Regions from separate parts of the Streptomyces sp. CA-249302 genome, predicted to be linked through region 1. Evidence: riboswitches for the same ligand, from Rfam matches in the RefSeq annotation. Region 1 holds a riboswitch; the other holds the start of a gene.
The links. A riboswitch is a leader RNA that binds a small molecule or an ion and turns the genes downstream of it on or off. The one in region 1 is predicted to bind cyclic di-AMP.
Positions count from the first base shown of each region.

Region 2: linked by a shared signal. The riboswitch ahead of ACQEWB_RS36705 (M23 family metallopeptidase) and the one ahead of ACQEWB_RS05140 (NlpC/P60 family protein) in region 1 are both predicted to bind cyclic di-AMP.

Region 1 covers NZ_JBNJMG010000001.1:1,136,783-1,144,264, reverse strand. Annotated here, with positions in the region: gene ACQEWB_RS05140 (NlpC/P60 family protein) at 1-1,763, opposite strand, end outside; cyclic di-AMP (ydaO/yuaA leader) riboswitch at 1,772-1,944, opposite strand; gene ACQEWB_RS05135 (DUF5997 family protein) at 2,202-2,600, opposite strand; gene ACQEWB_RS05130 (LysR substrate-binding domain-containing protein) at 2,659-3,423, shown strand; gene ACQEWB_RS05125 (TfoX/Sxy family protein) at 3,439-3,768, opposite strand; gene ACQEWB_RS05120 (hypothetical protein) at 3,775-3,993, opposite strand; gene ACQEWB_RS05115 (flavodoxin family protein) at 4,197-4,928, shown strand; gene ACQEWB_RS05110 (beta-L-arabinofuranosidase domain-containing protein) at 4,937-7,482, opposite strand, start outside.
Region 2 covers NZ_JBNJMG010000001.1:8,095,891-8,103,372, forward strand. Annotated here, with positions in the region: gene ACQEWB_RS36690 (DNA gyrase/topoisomerase IV subunit A) at 1-162, opposite strand, end outside; gene ACQEWB_RS36695 (M16 family metallopeptidase) at 431-1,825, shown strand; gene ACQEWB_RS36700 (M16 family metallopeptidase) at 1,822-3,210, shown strand; cyclic di-AMP (ydaO/yuaA leader) riboswitch at 3,402-3,564, shown strand; gene ACQEWB_RS36705 (M23 family metallopeptidase) at 3,578-4,342, shown strand; gene ACQEWB_RS36710 (GntR family transcriptional regulator) at 4,530-5,225, shown strand; gene ACQEWB_RS36715 (HPr family phosphocarrier protein) at 5,365-5,646, opposite strand; gene ACQEWB_RS36720 (GNAT family N-acetyltransferase) at 5,844-7,482, shown strand, end outside.

The DNA.
Region 1 (7,482 bases):
GCAAGGGGGATCACCGTGCCGGTGCTCGCCTGCTCGGCCGTGGAGCGCGGCAGGCTGACCCCGGCGGCCTTCCAGGCGGCCTGGGTGAGTCCGGCGTTGTCGTACGACTCGGGCCCGACCGCACCCCACAGACACGGCCGCCCGATCTGCGCCCGCGCGAACGCGATGGCCCGGTCGGCCTTGGTGCCGACGGGCGTCTCGACCACGGGAACCCCCGTGTCGAGCACGCTCGGCTCCCGCATCCGCCAGTCCTCGACCACCGGTATGGGTACGCCGGTGTCGAGCACGCTGGGCTGCTGCATCCGCCAGGCCTCTTCCGCGGCCCGGCGGGCTTCCTCGGCAGAGCCCTGCCAACCGAGCTGGACCGGTTGGGCTTGGAGGGCGGAGGCCGGCCAGCCGGTCTGGGACGACTGGGCCTCGGCAGCGGGCTGCCAACGGCTCTGTGCCGACTGGGCTTCCGCGGCGGCGGTCTGCCAACCGGCCTGCGCCGACTGCGCCTGCGTCGGCTGGGGCTGCGCGCCCGTGGTCTGCCAGCCGGTCTGCGCCTGCCGAGTCCCCGCGGCCGGAGTCTCCCAAGGGGCCTGGGCGGGCTGAGCCTCGAGGGCGGCGGCGGGCTGCCAGCCGGTCTGGGCCGGCATGGCCTCCGCGGCCGGGTTCTGCCAGGAAGCCTGCCCCGACTGGGCCTCCAGAGCGGCGGCAGACTGCCAGCCGATCTGTGCGGGCTGGGCTTCGGCGGCCGACGTCTGCCAGGAGGCCTGCGCGGACTGAGCTCCGCCGGCCGGGTTCTGCCAGCCGGTCTGCGCCGACTGAGCGCCGGCGGCCGACGTCTGCCACGCCGCCTGCGCAGGCTGGGCCTCGGCGACGGCGGGCATCCAGTCGACCTGGGTCGGCTGGGCCTCCAGGGCCGCCGGCTGTCGGCCGGTCTGGGTCGGCTGGGGGGCGATGGCTGCCATCGGGGCCGCGGTCTGACGCGCCGTGAAGCGGTACAGCAGGTCGCTGGCCGCCGCCACCTTGCGCTGGCTGCGCTGCTTGGACTGCCGTAGCGACGACTGCCTCGGCTCTGCGGCCGGCGCGGACAGGGACGGGGAAGCCGCACGGCGCTGCTGCGGTACGGCGGGGAGCGCGGCGGTGGGGCTCGCGGTTGCCCCAGGCATGGGACCCGCGGTCAACTCGGCCACCGGACCTGCGGTTACCGCAGGCGTGGGACCTGCCGTCAGCTCGGCCACCGGACCTGCGGTCAGTTCGGCCACGGGGCGTCGCGTACCCCCGGCAGGCAGCTCCAGCGCGGACGCACGCCCCGCCGCCTCCAGTTCACGGCCGGGCCGCTCCGCCGGCCGCTGGGCCGGGCGCGCGGGCCGGGGACCCGCGTCCGGCCTGCGGTCGGCCGGCAGCACCGCAGGAATCGTCGGCCCCAGCGAGGCACGCGCCGCGCCGAACCACTGCCGGGTGATGTTGTCCAGGTCGGGATCCGAGGACCGTCCCCCGGTCCCGCCTCCGCCCGCCGGGGCGCCACGCCCCCGCGATCCGGACTGCGTGCGCGTGAGGTTGAACTGCCCGGTGTCGCTCTCGGCCCGGTCGTAGAGGCTGCTCACCCGCTGGCTGACGTCCTCGCGGCTCGGCCGCTCGTCGTCGGCCGTCACCGGTGCGGCGTCGGCGGTCTGCGAGAGCACGGCCACTGAGGTGAGTGCCGCGGTCGCGAGGGCGGAATTGCGCATGCCGGGCAGGCCGAAGCCTCCCGCGCGCGGACTTCGATCCGGCGCCATGGGAGCCGTACTCCTTCCGTACTCCGCCTACCGAGTTAGCTGTCGGGTTCGGGCGGTCGATCCGGAAGGCATGCCCTACGGCCCTTGCCCCGAAGGGCAGTTGGGCCGATTCACCCCATCGTTCGGTTGGGTCCCCGGCTCCGGCTGCCACGAGGCGCACCGGACTCGGCGGAGGCCGCGCGCCCCGACGGGGTTCGTCGGAGGAAGTCGAACGGCCTGGGCGTCAACTTAGCCAACTTGTGCGCCCCGTGTGAAGGTTGAGGTGTGAAATGTCCGATACGCTTTTGTGACATTCGTCGTGACGTGGTGTCAGAACCGTGTGCCGTGCACACAACGGGGCCATACGGCGACCGACGGTGGTCACGAACGACGATCGGCCGCGTCACGTAAAGCCAAGAGAAGCCAAGAGAAGCCAAGAGAAGCACAAGAGAGGACGCCTCAGGAACCGTCGCCCTTGGCCGCGCGCTCGGCGTTGCGCTTCTTGATCCGCGCGCCCTCCTTGCGGACCTCGGCCTGGGTGGCGCGCTCCTTCTGCAGCCACTCGGGCTGCTCCTGCTTCAGGGCCTCGATCTGCTCGGTGCTGAGCGGCTCGGTGACGCCGCCACGTGCGAGACCGGCGATGGAGACGCCCAGCTTCGCCGCGACGACCGGACGCGGGTGCGGACCCTTGGCCCGCAGCTCGCGCAGCCACTCGGGCGGGTTCGCCTGCAGCTCGTCGAGACGGGCGCGCGAGACGGCACCCTCACGGAACTCGGCGGGGGTGGCCTCGAGGTACACACCCAGCTTCTTGGCCGCGGTCGCGGGCTTCATCGTCTGGGCGGTCTGGTGCGACTTCATGGGGTCCAGGATATCGAGCGCGTGGGGGGCCGCCGACCACGGACGGTAACCTGGCGGGATGACAGGCTCGGAAGCATCCCCGACGTTCCGGCTTGCGTACGTTCCGGGGACGACTCCCGCCAAGTGGGTGCGGATCTGGAACGAGCGCCTGCCGGACATCCCGCTGACCCTCCTCGCCGTGGCGGCGGCGGAGGCGGCCGATGTGCTGCGCGGCGGTGACGCCGACGCGGGTCTGGTGCGGCTCCCCGTCGACCGCACGTTCTTCAGCGCGATCCCCCTCTACACCGAGACTTCGGTGGTCGTGGTCCCCAAGGACCATGTGATCACCGCGGCGGCGGAGGTGACCGTCGCCGACCTGGCCGACGAGGTGCTCTTCCACCCCCTCGACGACGTCTTCGACTGGGACGCCCCGCCCGGCGAGCCGGCCTTCGAGCGGCCGGCGACCACGGAGGACGCGATCGAGCTCGTGGCGGCCGGCGTGGGCCTCGTCGTCGTCCCCCAGTCCCTGGCCCGCCTCCACCACCGTAGGGACCTCACCTACCGCCCGGTCGTGGACGCCCCCCAGTCCGGCGTCGCCCTGTCCTGGCCCGAAGAGGCGACCACGGACATGGTCGAGGACTTCATCGGCATCGTCCGCGGCCGCTCGGTCAACAGCTCCCGGGGCCGTAAGCCGCAGCAGGCCGAGCCGAAGGAGAAGGGCACGGACAAGGGCGCGGCCCGGCGCAGGCAGCCCCCGGCGAAGGCGACGGGGCGCGGCGGTGCCAGGGGCGGCGCGAACGCACCCAAGGGCGCCAAGCGAGGGAAGCCGCGCCGCCGCTCCTGACCGGATGCGGCCACGTCACTTGGGCGGCAGCCCGGCCGCGAAGGCGTACCCCTCGTCGATCCACCCACCGAGCGCCTCGTCCTCCGCCACGGCGGAGCCGTCGACGACGACCCAGCCCCGCATCGGCCGCCCCGTCATGTCGAACAACCGCGCCCCGGGCCGGGCGAGCGCCGCGTCCGTCGCATCCGGACCGACCCGCACCATCAGATCGTCACCGGTCACGCCCACGGCCATGTTGCCGTGCAGCAGAAAGGCGATCCCACCGAACATCCGCTTCTCGGCAACGCCCGGATCAGCACCCAGCCGCTCCCGGATCCGCTCCGCGAGCCCTTCGTCGTATGCCATGGGATCTCAATCCGTACGTTCCGTGAGCCTGCGTTCCAGATCGCGCAGATCCTTGCGGACGGAGGAGCCGCCCTCGACCCGGATGCGGGCGAGCGTGCCTTCCGGGTGCGGGAGGTCGTACGCGTCCACCCGCGGCACGTAGTCGATGCGCCGGCCCATCGCGTACGCCGCCACTCGCTCGGGCGGCAGCGGGAGCACACGCTCCGCGGTCACGTCGATCGTCATCGTGAGGCCGCCTTGTCCGAGCCGATACCGCCTCCAGGATCCCGCGATCCACCCGCAGGCGCGCGGCCGGACCGGTGACGGCTTCCTTACGTCGGTGGGTCGAGGCGGGACAAAACGCCGCCCGGGAGAGACGCTGCTGGCGAGCCTCGGCTCGGACCGGGCCGGGGAGCCGCCCGGCGGTCCCGCACGGAGGAGTGCCGCTCATGACCACGACGCCCACCACCGACGACGCCTACCGCTTCGACGACCTCACCGCCCTGTTCATCAACTGCACGCTCAAGCCGTCGCCCCAGGTCAGCCACACCCAGGGTCTGATCGACAAGAGCGCGGAGATCATGATGTCCCGCGGGGTCACCACGTCCGAGGTCCGGGCCGTCGACCACGACATCGCCCCCGGCGTCTACCCGGACATGACCGAGCACGGCTTCGCGACGGACGAGTGGCCCGCGCTGTACGAGCAGGTGATGGCCGCGGACATCCTGGTGCTGGCCGGGCCGATCTGGCTGGGCGACAACAGCTCGGTCACCAAGAAGGTCGTCGAGCGGCTCTACAGCGGCTCCGGTCTGCTCAACTCCCAGGGCCAGTACGCCTATTACGGGCGGGTCGGCGGCTGTCTGATCACCGGCAACGAGGACGGCGTGAAGCACTGCGCCATGAACCTCCTCTACAGCCTCCAGCACCTCGGCTACACCATCCCGCCGCAGGCAGACGCCGGCTGGATCGGCCCGGCCGGCCCTGGCCCCTCCTACCTCGACCCCGGTTCGGGCGGCCCGGAGAACGACTTCACCAACCGCAACACCACCTTCATGACCTGGAACCTGATGCACCTGGCGGCCATGCTCAAGCGCGCCAAGGGCATCCCCGCCCACGGCAACCAGCGCTCGGAGTGGGACGCCGGCTGCCGCTCCGACGCCCCCAACCCCGACTACCGGTGAGGGTCCCCTCAGGACACGTAGGTCGCCTGCCGGGCCGTGGCCACCACCGTCTCTCCGTCGGCCGCGCCGAGCAGCCCCGCCGTCACCCATGACCCGACAGTCGACCGAACCCGCTCGACGAGCGCGCCCTTCGTGCGGAAGGGCGCCGCCGCCCACACCTCGTCCAGCAGCGTCGTCCCGTCGGCCTTCGCCGGGTTGGCCACGCCCGAATCGGTGTTGCCGAAGACGATCCGGGGCTCCGAGCGCCGGAAGTACGCGTGGGTCGGGTCCTCCGTACCCTCTGAGAAGGGGGCCAACTCGGTGCCGTTGAGCGTGTAGTGGAGGGGTTTGCCGGGGACCGCGGTGAGGGACGGCAGCAGGTCGCCGGACAGGGCTGCGTTGCCGTAGAGACCGAACGTCAGGTACTCCGTGGACGCGTTACGGGCGACCAGGTTGACCGGGCCGTGGAAGAGGGTCTGGAGGGACGGGTCGTCCAGGGCCTTCTCGACCCACAGTAGGAAGGGCATGGTGATCCGCACGGTGTCGCCGGCCCGCCACTTCCGGGAGACGGAGAAGTAGCCGCCGCCCGTCGAACCACCCTTCACCGCCCGCCCGTTGACCGTCACCCGGAAGCCCGCGGTCGCCCACGCCGGCACCCGTAGCCGTAGCTCGAAGGTCGCGCTGCCGCCACCGATCGTCAGCGTGCTGCGCTGCTCCCGCGGATACTCGGTGGTCTGCGTGACCGTGACGCCCTTCTCGGCCCAGGCCAGCCGGGACGGGCTGTAGAGGTTGACGTACAGCGCGCCGCCGTCGGCCGCCCTGAAGTACACCGAGTCCTGGTACTTCGTGGCGCTCTCCATCCCCGTGCCCTCGCAGCAGGTGGTGCCCTGCTTGGGCGTGTAGTCGCGCACATGCCCCGGCGTCAGTCCGATGAAGTAGGTGACGAGCGGCTTCTCCGCGTCCGCCTTGTCCTGCTTGGAGCCCAACACCTGGTTGTAGAGGGCCCGTTCGTAGTAGTCGGCGTACTTCGGATCCTGCTCGTGCAGGAACAGCGTCCGGCTCAGCTTCAGCATGTTGTACGCGCAGCAGGTCTCCGCGGTCGTCGAACCGATCGTCCCCGCGATCACGTCCCGCGCCTTCCAGAACTCGCTCGTACTGGTCCCGCCGATGCCGTACATGCGATGCGGTACGACCATGCCCCAGAAGTTCCTCGCGGCGGTCAGGTAACGCTCCTCGCCCGTCGCGTCGTACAGCCGCACGAGCCCGGTGAAGATCGGGATGTGCTGGTTGGCGTGGATCCCGTCGAGTGTGTCGGTGCCCGCCGCGCAGGCGTCGATCAGCTTGTCGAGGTCGAACAGCCGGGCCAGCGCCAGGTGTTCGGCCTTTCCGGTGAGCGCGTGCAGATCGCAGATCGCCTCGACGATGCCGCCGAACTCGCCGCTGGAGAAGATCCCCCACATGCGCTGGAGGGTGGCGGCGGGGAGCACGGACAGCCGCGCGTACATCCAGTCGCCCATGCCCGACGCGAGGTCGAGCGCCCGGTCGTCATCGGTGGCGGAGTACGCGTCCAGCAGCCCCCGGAGGATCTTGTGCGCGGTGTAGTACGGCGCCCACACCTTCGTGTAGTCGCTCCCGGTCATCGACTCCAACAGGATGAACTGGGTCTCCGGATACGCCGCCAGGAACCCGGGGTGACCGGGCCCGCCCCAGGTCCGGCGCAGGACGGCGTCCAGCCCACGGCCGGAGGCGTCCGCGAGGGCCGATCCCGAGGTCTCGTCGAAGGCGTACGACGCCAGGTCGCCCCGCCCGGCGGAGGTGTCGGCGGCACGGCCACTCTGCAACTCCGTGATCTCGGCGGCGGAGAGCGCGCGGGAGTAGACGTCGAACCCGTCGTAGGCACCGGCGAAGACGGGATCGCCGGCGTAGTTGGAGCGGCCGAGCCAGTTGTTCGCGGGGGTGCCGAGCGCGGCCGGGGTGAGGGTCATCGCCGTATTGCGTGCCACGGCCGTGCCGTTGACGTACAGCGTCCCCGTGCCGTCCGCGATCGTCACCGCGAGGTGGCTCCACCGGCCGGTCGGCAGCGCGGCGGTGCCGTTGATCCCCTGCTCCCCGCCGGCACCGCTCGTCGTGATCGCGAAGCGCGGTACCCCGCTGCCGTTGCGGGCGGCCAGATACATGTAGCGCGTGGTGTTGTCGCCGAAGTCGAAGACGCGCGCCCAGGTGTCCTCGTGGGTGGGTCTGACCCAGGCGGAGAGGGTGATCGTGGGGCTGCCACCAAGAACACCGGCGGGCAGGTCGACGTACTGGTAGGACCCGCGCTCGTTGAGGACGGCGGTCCCGAACCGCCCTTCCACGGCGAGGACTTCGGGATCCTTGCGCAGCGCCGCACGCACCTCGCTCAGCGCCCCGACCATGGTGTCGATCTTCTCGGCGAAGACCTGCTCCCCGGTGCCGGCGTACGCCTGCGACAGCATGGTCAGGAAGTGCCCGGTGTAGTGCCCGCGCAGATTGCCGTTGGCCTCGCCGTCCAGCCCCTCCCAGCCGCCGGGCGCGACCGCGTCACCGGTCGGGAGCC
Region 2 (7,482 bases), 7.0 Mb from region 1:
CGGCTTGAGGCCGTCGCGGGCGTCGGGCAGGGCGCGGGAGTAGATGACCGAGTACGCGTACTCGAGGAAGGAGCCCTGCATCTCGTCGACGACGTCGATGTCGAGGATCCGCTCCTCGAACGAGTCGTCGGGCGGCGGGGTCTTCGTGCTGCGGCGGGCCATCGCTGCCGGCTCCTTGCTGAAGCGTGAACGGTATCTGACGCGGACCATTGTGGACCGTGGCACTGACAACAGGGGTCAGGACCCGGTGTCGGCGGTCCACCCGGCGCGCGGGGTCAACTCCGCCGCGGCTGCCCGCAGGCTACGCGATCCGCTGTGGGCGTACGTCCCGCGGGAACTTCGCCGACGATCCGCACGCTTGCATACAGTGGCAGGACCGGCAGGAAAACCGCGGTTTCAACCACCGCATCCGCGAGGTGAAGGGACGTACATGCCCATGGGTCACACGGCCACAGACCAGGCAGGCACCGGGGGCCTGACAGCGACCGAGCACCGCCTGGCCAACGGGCTGCGCGTGGTGCTCTCCGAGGACCACCTGACCCCGGTCGCGGCGGTGTGCCTCTGGTACGACGTCGGCTCGCGCCACGAAGTCAAGGGACGCACCGGCCTTGCTCACCTCTTCGAGCACCTGATGTTCCAGGGCTCGGGCCAGGTCAAGGGCAACGGCCACTTCGAGCTGGTGCAGGGCGCCGGCGGCTCGCTGAACGGCACCACCAGCTTCGAGCGAACCAACTACTTCGAGACGATGCCCGCCCACCAGCTGGAGCTCGCCCTCTGGCTGGAGGCCGACCGCATGGGCTCCCTGCTCGCCGCCCTGGACGACGAGTCCATGGAGAACCAGCGCGACGTCGTCAAGAACGAGCGCAGGCAGCGTTACGACAACGTCCCCTACGGCACCGCGTTCGAGAAGCTCACCGCCCTCGCCTACCCGGAGGGCCACCCCTACCACCACACCCCGATCGGCTCGATGGCCGACCTGGACGCGGCGACCCTGGAGGACGCGCGCTCGTTCTTCCGCACGTACTACGCGCCGGGCAACGCGGTCCTGTCGGTGGTCGGCGACATCGACCCGGAGCAGACGCTCGCCTGGGTCGAGAAGTACTTCGGCTCCATCGCCGCGCACGACGGCAAGCCCGCGCCCCGTGACGGTTCGCTGCCCGAGATCATCGGCGAGCAGCTGCGCGAGGTCGTCGAGGAGGAGGTCCCCGCGCGCGCGTTGATGGCCGCCTACCGGCTGCCCGAGGACGGCACGCGCGCGTGCGACGCGGCCGACCTGGCGCTCACCGTCCTCGGCGGCGGCGAGTCCTCCCGCCTGTACAACCGCCTGGTACGCCGCGACCGTACGGCCGTCGCGGCCGGATTCGGCCTGCTGCGGCTGGCCGGCGCGCCCTCCCTGGGCTGGCTGGACGTGAAGACCTCCGGTGACGTCGAGGTGCCGGTCATCGAGACCGCCATCGACGAGGAGCTCGCCCGGTTCGCCGAGGAGGGCCCCACGGCCGAGGAAATGGAGCGCGCCCAGGCCCAGTTGGAGCGCGAGTGGCTGGACCGCCTCGGCACGGTCGCGGGCCGCGCCGACGAACTGTGCCGGTTCGCCGTCCTGTTCGGCGACCCGCAGCTCGCCCTGACCGCCGTCAAGCGCGTCCTGGAGGTGACTCCGCAGGAGGTCCAGGAGGTCGCCAAGGCCCGGCTGCGGCCCGACAACCGCGCGGTGCTCGTCTACGAGCCCGTCTCCCCGGAGGCCGCCGAGGACGCGGATCTCCCCGATGACCCCGAGGCCGAGGCCACGGTCGAAGCCGGCGACAAGAACGAGGAGGCGGCCAAGTGACCGAGCTCGCCACGATGGAGTTCCACCCGCAGCCCCAGGCGGGCGAGGCCAAGCCGTGGGCGTTCCCGGCACCCACGCGCGGGGCGCTCGGCAACGGCCTCACCGTGCTGCGCTGCCACCGCCCCGGCCAGCAGGTCGTCGCCGTCGAGGTGCTCCTCGACGCGCCCCTGGAGGCCGAACCGGCCGGCTTCGACGGTGTCGCCACGATCATGGCGCGCGCCTTCTCCGAGGGCACCGACAAGCACTCCGCCGAGGAGTTCGCCGCCGAGCTGGAGCGCTGCGGCGCCACCCTCGACGCGCACGCCGACCACCCGGGCGTCCGCATCAGCCTCGAGGTACCGGCCTCCCGCCTGGCCAAGGCGCTCGGTCTGCTCGCCGACGCCCTCAGGGCGCCCGCGTTCGCCGACAGCGAGGTCGAGCGGCTGGTCCGCAACCGCCTCGACGAGATCCCGCACGAGCTGGCCAACCCCTCCCGCCGGGCCGCCAAGGAGCTCTCCAAGGAGCTGTTCCCGGCGACCTCGCGGATGTCGCGCCCGCGCCAGGGCACCGAGGAGACCGTCGAGAAGATCGACGCGGCGGCCGTACGTGCCTTCTACGACCGCCATGTCCGGCCCGCCACGGCCACCGCGGTGGTCGTCGGCGACCTCACCGGCATCGACCTGGACGCGCTGCTCGGCGAGACCCTGGGCACCTGGACCGGCTCCAAGGCCGACCCCCGCCCCGTGCCCCCGGTGACCGCCGACGACACCGGGCGCGTGATCATCGTCGACCGCCCCGGCGCCGTCCAGACGCAGCTGCTCATCGGCCGCGTCGGCGCCGACCGGCACGACCGCGTGTGGCCCGCGCAGGTGCTCGGCACGTACTGCCTGGGCGGCACCCTCACCTCCCGCCTGGACCGCGTCCTGCGCGAGGAGAAGGGCTACACCTACGGCGTGCGGGCCTTCGGCCAGGTCCTGCGCTCCGCCCCGGACGGCACCGGCGCCTCGATGCTCGCCATCAGCGGCTCCGTCGACACCCCGAACACCGGCCCGGCGCTCGACGACCTCTGGAAGGTGCTGCGCACGCTCGCCGAGGGCGGCCTCACCGACGCCGAGCGGGACGTCGCCGTGCAGAACCTCGTCGGGGTGGCGCCGCTCAAGTACGAGACCGCGGCGGCCGTCGCGAGCACGCTGGCCGACCAGGTCGAGCAGCACCTGCCCGACGACTACCAGGCGACGCTGTACCGGCAGCTCGCCGCGACCGGCACCGTGGAGGCCACCGCGGCGGCAGTGAGCGCCTTCCCGGTGGACCGCCTGGTGACCGTCCTCGTCGGTGACGCGGCGCAGATCAAGGCGCCCGTGGAGGCCCTCGGCATCGGTGAAGTGACCGTGGTGGCCGCCGAGTAGGGGCACGCGCGCGTGAGGGCCCTGGTGACTGAAGTGTCACCAGGGCCCTCGTATGTCCGAATTGGGGCGGAGGTTGCCTGTCTGCCCTGTGGGATGCGCTACAAACACCGTGATCCGTTTGGGGATTGAAAGCGGGCCCGCTTAGCGTCGTCCGGGCTGTCCGTCAGGCACCGCGCCGCATCCGTGGCACCGGGCAGTCATCGCCGAGTCCCCGTACGGCGCGAGCCAGGGGAGCCGGGGACCCATCGAAGTCCCTGGGGTGAATCGGACGCCCGCGCGCCAGCGAGGGGGTCCGTAGGAGACCTTCCTGCTCCGAACCCGTCAGCTAACCCGGTAGGCGAGAAGGAAGGAAAGGACCAGCCAGTACATGGCGTTCATGTGCGCCACCGGGAAGCACCGCCGTCCCAGCCGCGTCAAGCGTTCCACCGTCCAGGCGGCCGGCGTCGCCGCCCTCGCCACCACCGGTGTCATCGGCACCCTCGCGTCTCCCGCGCTCGCCGCCGACAACTCGGTCGAGCAGACCGGCCTCAACCCCGTCATCGCCATCGGCGACTCCATAGCCGACAAGATCGACGCCCAGGCCGACGCGCAGAAGCAGGCCGCCGAGGAGGCCGCCCGCAAGAAGGCCGCCCTGGAGGCCGCGCGCAAGAAGGCCGCCGCCAAGGCCAAGGCGGAGCGTGAGGCCAAGGAGCGCGCCGCCCGCGCGGCCGAGCGCAAGCGCCTCAACACCTTCGTCGCGCCGATCTCCAACTCGTACGTCTCCACGGGCTACAAGACCGGCGGTTCCCTCTGGTCCTCCGGCAGCCACACCGGCATCGACTTCCACGCGGCGAGCGGTACGTCCGTCCACGCGGTCGGCTCCGGCACGGTCGTGGAGGCCGGGTGGGGCGGGTCCTACGGGAACAACATCGTGATCAAGATGAGCGACGGGACGTACACCCAGTACGGTCACCTGTCGTCCATAGGCGTCTCGGTGGGCCAGACCGTCACCCCGGGCCAGCAGATCGGCCTCTCCGGCGCGACCGGCAACGTCACCGGACCGCACCTGCACTTCGAGGCCCGTACGACCCCCGACTACGGCTCGGACATCGACCCCGTCGCCTACCTGCGCTCGCACGGCGTGAACGTCTGACGACGGACCGCAGGATCTCCTGGAACCCCGGCTCCCCGAGCCGGGGTTTCGCCGTTTCCGTCACCTTGGTGTCCAAAAAATATCCATGGATTCCGACCCCCCGTCGGAAATTCCCGCCGTTTGCAATAGAGTCACCGAACACACGTCAATCGGCGACGTTTCACGGGGATTAAGACGGAGGTCGGTCATGCGTATTCCGGCGCACTCGGTATGCACGGCGATCAGAGACGACATCGTCGCCGGTGTCTACGAGCGCGGGAGCCGCCTCACCGAGGAACTCCTGGCCCGTCGCTACGGCGTCTCGCGCGTCCCCGTCCGTGAGGCCCTGCGCACCCTGGAGGCCGAGGGCTTCGTGGTGACCCGGCGGCACGCGGGCGCGTGCGTGGCCGAACCGAACGAGCAGGAGGCCGCCGACCTGCTGGAGATGCGCATGCTCCTGGAGCCGCTCGGCGCCTCCCGCGCCGCCCAGCGGCGTACAGAGGCCCACCTCAAGGTCCTGCGCGGCCTGGTGAGACTGGGTCAGGAGCGGGCCAGGAGGGGCAGCAGCGAGGATCTGCGCTCCCTGGGCAGCTGGTTCCACGAGACGCTCGCCCAGGCCTCCGGCAGCCCCGCGCTGACCTCGATGCTGACGCAGCTGCGCCACAAGATCGCCTGGATGTACGCCGTGGACGCCCCCGTCAACCCCGTGGAGTCCTGGGCGGAGCACGGCGCGATCGTCGACGCGGTGGCCCGTGGCGACAGCGAACGCGCGCGTGCCGTCACCTCGCTGCACACCGAGCGCTCCAGCGCGGTGCACCGGCTGCGGTTCACCTCCGGCGGCGATCGCACCGACCGTGTGAGGAACTCGCAACATGCCGTAAACATGCCGAGCCTGCGGCATTAACACGGGCGCCGTATACAAAGAAGTGAGAAATTCGCGGGGGTTATTCATGCTGCCCCCGATCGGGAATTCGGCGATCCCGGTGGAGGAAATGCGAAGGGCTCGCCCGGTAATTCGGACGAGCCCTTCTGTGATGCCCTGATCAGACGGTCTCGGGAAGCTCCTCGAGGCCCTCGGAGACCAGCTTGGCCAGACGGTCGAGGGCGACGTCCGCGCCCTCGGCGTCGGAGGCGAGGACGATCTCCTCGCCACCCTGGGCGCCCAGGCCCAGGACGGCCAGCATGGAGGCCGCGTTGACGGGGTTGCCGTCGGCCTTGGCGATCGTCACCGGGATACCTGCGGCCGTGGTGGCCCGGACGAAGATGGAAGCGGGGCGGGCGTGGAGGCCCTCGGCCCAGCCGACGTTGACGCGGCGCTCAGCCATGTGATGCTGCCCTTCGGTGTTCAGGGTTGTCTAGACCAGTTTCCCACACGCGAAGCGTGCCCGGACCGGACCTTCGTCCGTCCGGTGTGAGTAGTCGGGCCGCGGCCTCGGCCCGACTTCCGTCCTGCCCGCTCTGCTGTCGGTTCTCCACAGACTGCCTCGCGCCGTTGTCGGACGCGAGCCGTACTCTGGGGCCCATGCAGACCTCGTCGGACCGGCACGAGTACCCCGCCCACTGGGAAGCCGACGTGGTGCTGCGCGACGGCGGCACCGCACGCATCCGCCCCATCACCGTTGATGACGCCGAGCGCCTGGTCAGCTTCTACGAGCAGGTGTCGGACGAGTCGAAGTACTACCGCTTCTTCGCGCCCTACCCGCGTCTGTCCGCAAAGGACGTCCACCGCTTCACGCACCACGACTTTGTGGACCGGGTGGGACTCGCGGCCACGGTCGGCGGCGAGTTCATCGCCACCGTACGCTATGACCGCATTGGTGCCGACGGCATGCCCGCGTCGGCCCCCGCCGACGAGGCCGAGGTCGCCTTCCTTGTCCAGGACGCGCACCAGGGCCGTGGTGTCGCCTCCGCCCTCCTGGAGCACATCGCGGCCGTCGCCCGCGAGCGCGACATCCGCCGCTTCGCCGCCGAGGTGCTGCCCGCCAACACCAAGATGATCAAGGTGTTCACGGACGCGGGCTACACCCAGCAGCGCCACTTCGAGGACGGCGTCGTACGCCTGGAGTTCGACCTCGAACCCACCGACCGCTCGCTCGCCGTCCAACGCGCGCGTGAGCAGCGCGCGGAGGCGCGGTCCGTACGGCGGCTCCTGGTGCCCGGCTCGGTCGCCGTGGTCGGCACCGGGCGCACCGCCGGGGGCGTGGGCCGCAGCGTTCTCGACAACATCAGGGACGCCGGGTTCACGGGTTCGCTGTACGCCGTGAACAAGGCCTTCCCCGACGACCTCAAGGAACTCGACGGCATCCCCGCCCACCGCTCGGTCCGGGACATCGACGGGCACGTGGACCTCGCGGTCGTCGCCGTGCCCGCCGAGCAGGTGCCCGAGGTCGTCACCGAGTGCGGCGAACACGGAGTGCAGGGGCTGGTCGTGGTCTCCGCCGGGTACGCCGAGAGCGGGCCCGAGGGGCGCGAGCGCCAGCGCGAACTCGTGCGGCACGCGCGCACGTACGGCATGCGGATCATCGGGCCGAACGCCTTCGGGGTCATCAACACCTCGGCCGAGGTACGGCTCAACGCCTCCCTCGCCCCCGAGATGCCCCGCCCCGGCCGCATCGGCCTGTTCGCCCAGTCCGGCGCCATCGGCATCGCCCTGCTGTCCCGGCTGCACCGGCGCGGCGGCGGCGTCACAGGGGTCACCGGCGTCTCGACCTTCGTGTCGTCCGGCAACCGCGCGGACGTGTCCGGCAACGACGTCATCCAGTACTGGTACGACGACCCGGACACCGACGTCGTACTGATGTACCTGGAGTCCATCGGCAACCCGCGCAAGTTCACCCGCCTCGCCCGGCGCACCGCGGCCGCCAAGCCGCTGGTAGTCGTCCAGGGCGCCGGCAGCGCACCGCAAGGGCACGCCGTACGGGCCACGCGCCTGCCGCACGCGACGGTGTCCGCGCTGCTGAGGCAGGCCGGGGTCATCCGTGTCGACACCATCACCGAACTCGTCGACGCGGGCCTGCTGCTGGCCCGGCAACCGCTGCCGAAGGGCCCGCGCGTGGCGATCCTCGGCAACTCCGAGTCGCTGGGGCTGCTGACGTACGACGCCTGCCTCTCCGAGGGGCTCAGGCCGCAGCAGCCGCTGGACCTGACCACGGGGGCCACGG